Linked DNA regions of Skermanella rosea. The protein of the gene in region 2 interacts with the protein of the main gene of each other region in a pairwise test. Links are inferred from orthologs where the notes say so. Each region holds a gene or a part of one and is shown on either strand. Other genes may lie near its edges.

Region 1 (2,914 bases), 3.1 Mb from region 2 along the record:
AGTTGGAGAACGGGGTCAAGGTGATCTCGATTCCCGACATCCGCTGGCTGCGCCGGGATATCAAGTCGGTAGCATTGCTGCCGCAGGTGTTGGGCAAGCAGCAGGCGGTGGAGGCCGGTGCGTTCGAGGCGTGGCAGCTCGACCCCGACGGCAACGTGACCGAGGGCTGCTCCAGCAACGCCTGGATCGTCACCGCGGACGGCACCCTGGTGACCCGCTACGCCAACAACCTGATCCTGAACGGCGTGACGCGGCTCTCGATCGTCCGGCTGGCCAAGGAAGCCGGCATCCCGTTCGAGGAACGCGCCTTCTCGCTGGAGGAAGCCTACCGGGCGCGGGAGGCCTTCGTTTCCAGCGCCAGCACCTTCGTGATGCCGGTCACCCGGATCGACGACCGCACCGTCGGGAACGGCAAGCCGGGCTCCCTGGGTGAGCGCCTGCGGCAGGCCTATCTGGAATACGCCCGGACGGCGGGCGCCTCGTGATGCCGGAACACGACCTTGCCACCCCCGGTCCCGGCGACGGGAAGCCGTCGCGGCTGCCGCGCGCGGTCCTGTTCGATTGGGACAATACCCTGGTGGACAACTGGGGCTGCATCCATGCCGCGTTGAACGCTGCCCTGGTCGCCCACGGCCTGCCGCCCTGGACCCTGGAGGAGACCCGCATCCGCGTCCGGCAGAGCCTGCGCGACAGCTTCCCGCGCCTGTTCGGCGACCGCTGGACCGACGCGCGCGACATCTTCTACGACCATTTCGGCCGCCACCATCTCGATTACCTGAAGCCGCTCCCGGGTGCCGAGGGGCTGCTGTCGGCGCTGGCCGGGCAGGGCGTCTATCTCGGGGTGGTCAGCAACAAGACGGGCCGCTTCCTGCGGGCCGAGTCGGCCCAACTCGGTTGGGACCGCTACTTCGGCAAGCTGGTCGGAGCGGGAGACGCGCCACAAGATAAACCTGCGGTTGACCCCATCCACATGGCCCTTGAGCCCGGCGGGTTGATTGCCGGTCCCGACGTCTGGTTCATCGGCGACGCAGACGTGGATATGCAGTGCGCCCATGCCGGGGGATGCGTTCCGATGCTGATCGGGAACAGTCCGGACGACTTCGGGAATTTTCCGCCTGCGCACCGGTTTGACACTTGCGATATAGTATCCGACTTGGTGCGGCGCCTCGGCGCCCCCATATCGCTGGAGACTCCAGTCGAACAACGAAAATAGCCCAACAAAAGGGTTATGGAATGTTATCCGGGCTCTGGGATGGGGCCCCAAGAACCATCACAACGGGGCGATTGCATATGTCCGAAAAAAGTCAAAATGTTCAGGACGTTTTCTTAAACCACGTCCGAAAGAACAAGACCCCGGTCACCGTGTTCCTGGTGAACGGTGTCAAACTCCAAGGCATCATAACGTGGTTCGACAACTTCTCCGTCCTGCTGCGACGCGATGCGCATAGCCAACTGGTCTACAAGCACGCAATCTCGACCGTGATGCCTGCCCATCCTATTCAACTTTTCGAGCCGCCCAAGGAAGGTGAAGGTACCTAACGCACCCGATCAGGGCACCGGCCGGTCCGCCATGGGCACCGGCCGCGCCCTCGTGATCCATCCGATCCTGCGCGAGTCCAAGATCGACGACGGCATGCGCAGCCCCGAAGCGCGCCTGGACGAAGCCGTCGGACTGGCCGCCGCGATCGAACTGGACGTCGCCCACGCCGAAGCCGTCAAGGTCAACCGGCCACAGCCTTCGACCCTGCTCGGGTCGGGCACGGTGGAGCATTTCGCCGACCTGATCCGCGACGCGGAAGAGAGGGGTGAACCGATCGATCTTGTCGTGATGGACCACGCCCTGTCGCCCGTCCAGCAGCGCAACCTGGAACGCGGTCTTCATGCCAAGGTCATCGACCGCACCGGCCTGATCCTGGAGATCTTCGGCGCCCGGGCACGCACCCGCGAAGGACAGTTGCAGGTGGAACTTGCCGCGCTGAGCTACCAGCGCTCGCGGCTGGTCCGGTCCTGGACCCACCTGGAGCGCCAGCGCGGCGGTTTCGGCTTTCTCGGCGGTCCCGGCGAAAGCCAGCTCGAGATCGACCGCCGCCTGATCGGCGACCGGATCATCAAGCTGAAGCGGGAGCTGGACGAGGTCCGGCGCACCCGCGACCTGCACCGCAAGGCGCGGGACCGGGTGCCCTATCCTGTGGTGGCCTTGGTCGGCTACACCAACGCCGGCAAGTCGTCGCTGTTCAACCGGATGGCCGGCGCCGACGTGTTCGCCAAGAACCTGCTGTTCGCGACGCTCGACCCGACCATGCGCGGGATCGAGCTGCCGACCGGCCGCAAGGTGATCCTGTCCGACACGGTGGGCTTCATCTCCGACCTGCCGACCCACCTCGTGGCCGCCTTCCGGGCGACCCTGGAGGAGGTCCAGGCGGCCGACATCGTCCTGCACGTTCGGGACATCGCCCATCCCGACACGGAGGCCCAGAAGGCCGACGTCGAGGCGGTGCTGCGCGACCTCGACATCGATCCGTCCCAGGACGGCCGCGTCGTCGAGGTGCTGAACAAGATCGACCTGCTCGACGTCGCCACGCGGGACGCCCTGCTCGCCCAGGCGGCACGCAACGACCACATGCAGGCGGTCTCGGCCCTGACCGGCGAGGGCCTGCCCGAACTGTTCGGGCTGCTCGACCGCCACATGACGATGGACCGCCAGACGGTCGATCTCACGGTGCGGATCGACGACGGCGCGGCGCTGGCCTGGCTCTACCAGCGGGGCGACGTACTGGAGCGGCGGGACGACGAGTCATTCGCCCATCTCCAGATCGCCTTGGATCCCGCCGACCTCGCCCGTTTCGAACGGCGCTACGACTACCATCCCGCCAGCTGACGCGGATCCGTCCGCATTGCGCACGCTCCGGGCCGG
Region 2 (5,048 bases):
CTCCGTCGACGCCATCTCGAGGATCCGTTCCGGCGCTCCCTTGACGTAGATCCGCGCGCCGCCGGCGCCACGGTGGAGCGTCGCCATGAACTTGTGGTCCGATTCGAACGGAATCACGTCGATCCTGGGCCAGTCCCGGCCGGCCCGGGCGGGGTCGAGCCCGGCCTTGAGCGCCAGGGTCACCAGCGCGCCGTCGGTCGGGTCCCCCTCCAGGCGCCACTCCCCGTCCCGCTCCGACACCGAGGCGTCGTTGCACAGCAGGGACGCGCGCGCGATCTCCGCCAGAACGGGATCGGCGCCGGAGTCTGTCGGGGAATCATCGGCCGCGCCGTCGGGCCTGAAGCCGCCGGACGGCGCGTAGCCGATGCCGTCCACGTCGTAGGCATTGCCGGATGTCACGACCCGGCGGACCGTCAGCTCGTTCCGGGTCAGGGTGCCGGTCTTGTCCGAACAGATGACGCTGACCGCGCCCAGCGTCTCCACCGCCGGCAGGCGCCGGATGATGGCGTTGCGCCGGGCCATGCGGGTGACCCCGATGGCGAGCGTGATGGTCATGACCGCCGGCAGCCCTTCCGGGATCGCCGCGACCGCCAGCCCGACCGCCGCCATGAACATGTCGTCCATGGCGAAACCCTGGAGCCAGACGCCGACCGCGAAGGCGAAGGCGGCCAGCGCCAGGATCCCGACGGTGAGAAGCCGGCCGAATGCCGCCATCTGGGCCAGCAGCGGCGTCGTCAGGGTCTCGACCCCGGCGATCATGGTGCTGATCCGGCCGATCTCGGTGCGGTCGCCCGTGCCGACCACCAGCCCGGTTCCCTGCCCCATGGTCACCAGCGTCCCGGAGAAGGCCGCCGGGGCGCGGTCGCCGAGGGCGGCGTCCGGGGCCACCGGATCGACCGACTTGGCGACCGGCACCGACTCGCCGGTCAGCGCCGATTCCTGGATCTGGAGGTTGCGGGCGGCGATCAGGCGCAGATCCGCCGGCACCTTGTCGCCGGAGGCGATCTGGACCAGGTCGCCGGGCACCAGCTCATCGGCGGGGATGGTCCGGCGCGTGCCGTCGCGGATCACGGCGGCGTTCGGCGACAGCATGTCGCGGATGGCATCGAGCGCCTGTTCCGCCTTGCCCTCCTGGATGAAGCCGATCAGGGCGTTGATCACCACCACGCCGACGATCACCGCGGCGTCGACCAGCTCGCCCAGAGCTGCGCTCATCGCGGCCGCCGCCAGCAGGACATAGATCAGCACATTGTTGAACTGGACCAGGAACCGCATCAGGGCGCTTCGCCGGGGAGGCGGCGTCAGCCGGTTCGGCCCGTAGCGGCCCAGCCGGGCGGCGGCCTCCCCGGCGCTCAGGCCCTGCTCGCCGGTCCCCAGCCGGCGGAGCGCCTCGGGAGCGCCGACCGCATGCCAGGCTTCCGGCGCGTCGGAGGAGCCGGGTTCGCCCGGAACCGGCGCCGGATTCGGCCGCGACCGGGTGTCGACGGTCATGATGTCCTCCACGATTGTTGGCCCTGAGCCTCAGTTGGTTTCCGCAGGCGGGATCACGAGCGCAATCGTGCGTCATCGGGCATCCCAGCGACAACCCGCCGCAGTGGCCATATCGGGACCCGAGCACCTATCCGCGGATATAGAGCTTCGGTACAGTTCCGGTTTCGTTTGACTTGTCAATCCGGTTCGTATAACTATATCTTCATCAGAAGGCCCAATCCCGAGAATCCTAAAGCATATTCTCAAGCGTCCCGCCCGGGGATGCTCCGACGGCCGATAGCCTCCTCTCTGCCGCGCTGCCCAAGCAACTGCGCCCGGCATTCAACTGCCGCTCCCGTCCCCCACAGGCTCCCGATGAACCTCCAAGAGTTGAAATGTAAGACGCCTGCCGAGTTACTGGCGTTCGCCGAAGAATTACAGATCGAGAACGCCAGCACCTTGCGCAAGCAAGACATGATGTTCGCCATCCTGAAGCAGCTCGCCGACAACGAGGTGCCGATCTTCGGGGACGGCGTGCTGGAGATCCTCCAGGACGGCTTCGGATTCCTGCGCTCTCCGGAGTCCAACTACCTGCCCGGTCCGGACGACATCTATGTCAGCCCGAGCCAGGTGCGCCGCTTCGGCCTGCGCACCGGCGACACGGTCGAGGGGCAGATCCGGGCGCCGAAGGACGGCGAGCGCTATTTCGCGCTGCTCAAGGTCAACACGATCAATTTCGACAGCCCGGACAAGGTCCGGCACCGGATCAACTTCGACAACCTGACCCCGCTCTATCCGGAAGAGCGGCTGAACATGGAAATCGAGGATCCGACCAAGAAGAACTTCACCGGCCGGATCATCGACCTGGTCGCCCCCCTGGGCAAGGGCCAGCGCGCGCTGGTCGTGGCGCCGCCGCGCACCGGCAAGACGGTGATGCTCCAGAACATCGCCCACTCGATCGCCCAGAATCATCCCGAAGTCTACCTGATCGTCCTGCTGATCGACGAGCGGCCGGAGGAAGTGACCGACATGGCGCGCAGCGTGCGCGGCGAGGTCGTCAGCTCCACCTTCGATGAGCCGGCGGCCCGGCACGTGCAGGTCGCCGAGATGGTGATCGAGAAGGCCAAGCGGCTGGTCGAGCACAAGCGCGACGTCGTGATCCTGCTGGACAGCATCACCCGCCTGGCGCGCGCCTACAACACGGTCGTCCCCAGCTCCGGCAAGGTGCTGACCGGCGGCGTAGACGCCAATGCCCTGCAGCGCCCGAAGCGCTTCTTCGGCGCCGCCCGCAACATCGAGGAAGGCGGCTCGCTGACCATCATCGCGACCGCGCTGATCGATACCGGGTCCCGCATGGACGAGGTGATCTTCGAGGAGTTCAAGGGCACCGGCAACTCCGAGATCATCCTGGACCGCAAGATCAGCGACAAGCGCACCTTCCCGGCGATCGACATCACCAAGTCGGGCACCCGCAAGGAAGAGTTGCTGGTCGACAAGGCGACGATCTCCAAGATGTGGGTCCTGCGCCGCATCCTGATGCCCATGGGCGTCACGGACTCGGTCGACTTCCTGCTGGACAAGCTGAAGCACACCAAGAGCAATTCCGAGTTCTTCGACTCGATGAACCAGTAATCCGCTTCCGGCGGACATGAAAAAGGCCTTTGCCTCTCTCCGCGCGGGAGAGGCAAAGGCCTTTTTCATTCCGTGTGGGAAGGGCGGCGGCCCGCCGCCCACGGTGCGCGGGACGCGCACCCTCCGCCGGGAACCAGTGTTCAGGCCGTCGTCGGTTGCTGCGGGGCGGTCTGGCGGCGGTAGAGGTCGGTGAAGTCGATCGGGTTGATCATCAGCGGCGGATAACCGCCGTCGCGGGTCGCGTCGGCGACGATCGCCCGGGCGAACGGGAACAGCAGGCGCGGACCCTCGATCAGCAGCACTGGACGGATATGCTCGTCGGCGAGGCCCTGGAGGGTGAACAGGCCGGCATAGGACAGCTCGACCAGGAACGCGGTGTTCTCGCCGACCTTCGCCTCGCAGCGCATCTCCAGCACGACCTCGTAGAGGGTCTCGCCGACCTGCTGGCTGCGGACATCGACGCCGACCGAGACCTGGGGAGCCGGCTGGCCGGGCAGCAGGGTCTGCGGGGCGTTGGGGTTCTCGAACGAGAAGTCCTTGACGTACTGGGCGTTGATGACGATCGGCAGGGCGGTGGGGCGGCTCTGGCCGGCGCCGGACTGGTCGGTCATGGTGATCTCCTGGTGAGCGCGTTGAAATGGCGCATGCGCGGTTCGTATCGGTTCTGCGCGTCTGGTGCTGTGGCTAGCACGGAACCGCGGGGCACGGCAATGAACGGGTGCCGCCGGGTCACGGTACGGGCGGCAGCCGGGCCGGAGCCCCGCGGGGGTCGAACTCCACGATGGCGCAGTTCGTCACCTCCTCCCCGGTCAGGGCGCGGATGAAGCCCCAGTGGCTGACGACGCCGACATGGCGCTCGTCCCTCATCCCGGCGGCGATGGCGCGGAACTCTGCCGCGCGCATCATGACGCCGTCCTCGTTCTCCTCCTGGTCGGGCCACCAGATCTCCGGCACGTGGTCGAACGCCAGGTAGGGCCACTGCTTTTCCAACTCCGAGCGGGGCGTCCCGATGTCGCACATGAAATGGGCGTGCTCGCCCAGGATGGGCTGGACCTCGATCGGCAGTTCGAGCACCTCGGCGATGATCGAGGCGGTCTGGAGAGCCCGCGTGTAGGGGCTCGCCAGCAGGCGTCTGAGCCCCCGGTCGGACAGCTGGGCCGCGGCGGCCAGCGCCTGGGCGCGGCCGGTCTCGGTCAGGCCGGGGTCGATCAATCCGGGATCGACGCGCCGGACCGCGAAGGCGGCGTTGAACTCGGATTGTCCATGGCGGATCAGAAGCATGATGTGACGTTACCGGTTATGGGGAGGGCGCCAGCGGCTGTCGGGCGGGGGGCTGTCGGGCGGCGGAAGGTCGGTCCGGTCCGCCGGACCGGGCGTGACATCGGTGAATTCCCCCTCGATGACGCCGGGCGGCGGCCTGTTGGTCCTGCGGGCGAAGGGATCGTCGGGATTCACCTCCGTCCCGTCGACGAACACGCGCATGCCGCCGCGCTTGCCCAGCAGGGCGATCAGGCGGCGGCGAAGAAAACCCCGGAAGGCCGGGATGAAAAGCAGGGCGCCGAGCGTATCCGTCACGAAGCCCGGCGTCAGCAGGAGCACTCCCGCGGCGACCAGGCAGAAACCGTCGAACACCTCGGCGACCGGCAGTTCGTTGCGGGCAAGGCTCTCCTGAGCCCGCCGGGCCACGGCGAAGCCCTGCACGCGCAGGAGAGCCGCCCCGGCGAAAGCCGTCAGGAGGATCAAGGCAAGGGTCGGCCACAGACCGATCAAGCCGCCCACCTGAATGAATACGGCTATCTCGATGATCGGAAGGATGATGAATGCGAGTAGGATGTACATGCGTGTCCTTGCTCTTTCCCCGGTAACGGCCTATCTACGAAAAGAGGCGTTTGTCGAAACCGGTACGGGGATTACCGGTACGGGGATTCGGCTGACACCGTACACAT

Evidence for each region. Proteins that work in one complex are often made in the same cells at the same time.
Region 1: the proteins of rho (region 2) and hfq interact in binary tests that used the Escherichia coli proteins (3 or more experiments, as listed by UniProt). The link is inferred for Skermanella rosea from one-to-one orthologs.

Annotation. Positions count from the first base shown.
Region 1 is NZ_CP086111.1:2,687,724-2,690,637, forward strand. It holds hfq (RNA chaperone Hfq), read left to right. Parts: upstream 1-1,290; coding sequence 1,291-1,539; downstream 1,540-2,914. Other genes in the region: JL101_RS12345 (D-amino-acid transaminase), read left to right, coding at 1-485; JL101_RS12350 (HAD family hydrolase), read left to right, coding at 485-1,213; hflX (GTPase HflX), read left to right, coding at 1,571-2,878. UniProt on the Escherichia coli protein: RNA chaperone that binds small regulatory RNA (sRNAs) and mRNAs to facilitate mRNA translational regulation in response to envelope stress, environmental stress and changes in metabolite concentrations.
Region 2 is NZ_CP086111.1:5,812,542-5,817,589, reverse strand. The notes cover bases 996-3,973. They hold rho (transcription termination factor Rho), read left to right. Parts: upstream 996-1,845; coding sequence 1,846-3,102; downstream 3,103-3,973. Other genes in these bases: JL101_RS27155 (histidine phosphatase family protein), read right to left, coding at 3,832-3,973; secB (protein-export chaperone SecB), read right to left, coding at 3,243-3,713; JL101_RS27170 (cation-transporting P-type ATPase), read right to left, coding at 996-1,491. In the rest of the region: more of JL101_RS27170, read right to left, coding at 1-995; more of JL101_RS27155, read right to left, coding at 3,974-4,383; JL101_RS27150 (FxsA family protein), read right to left, coding at 4,393-4,941. UniProt on the Escherichia coli protein: Facilitates transcription termination by a mechanism that involves Rho binding to the nascent RNA, activation of Rho's RNA-dependent ATPase activity, and release of the mRNA from the DNA template.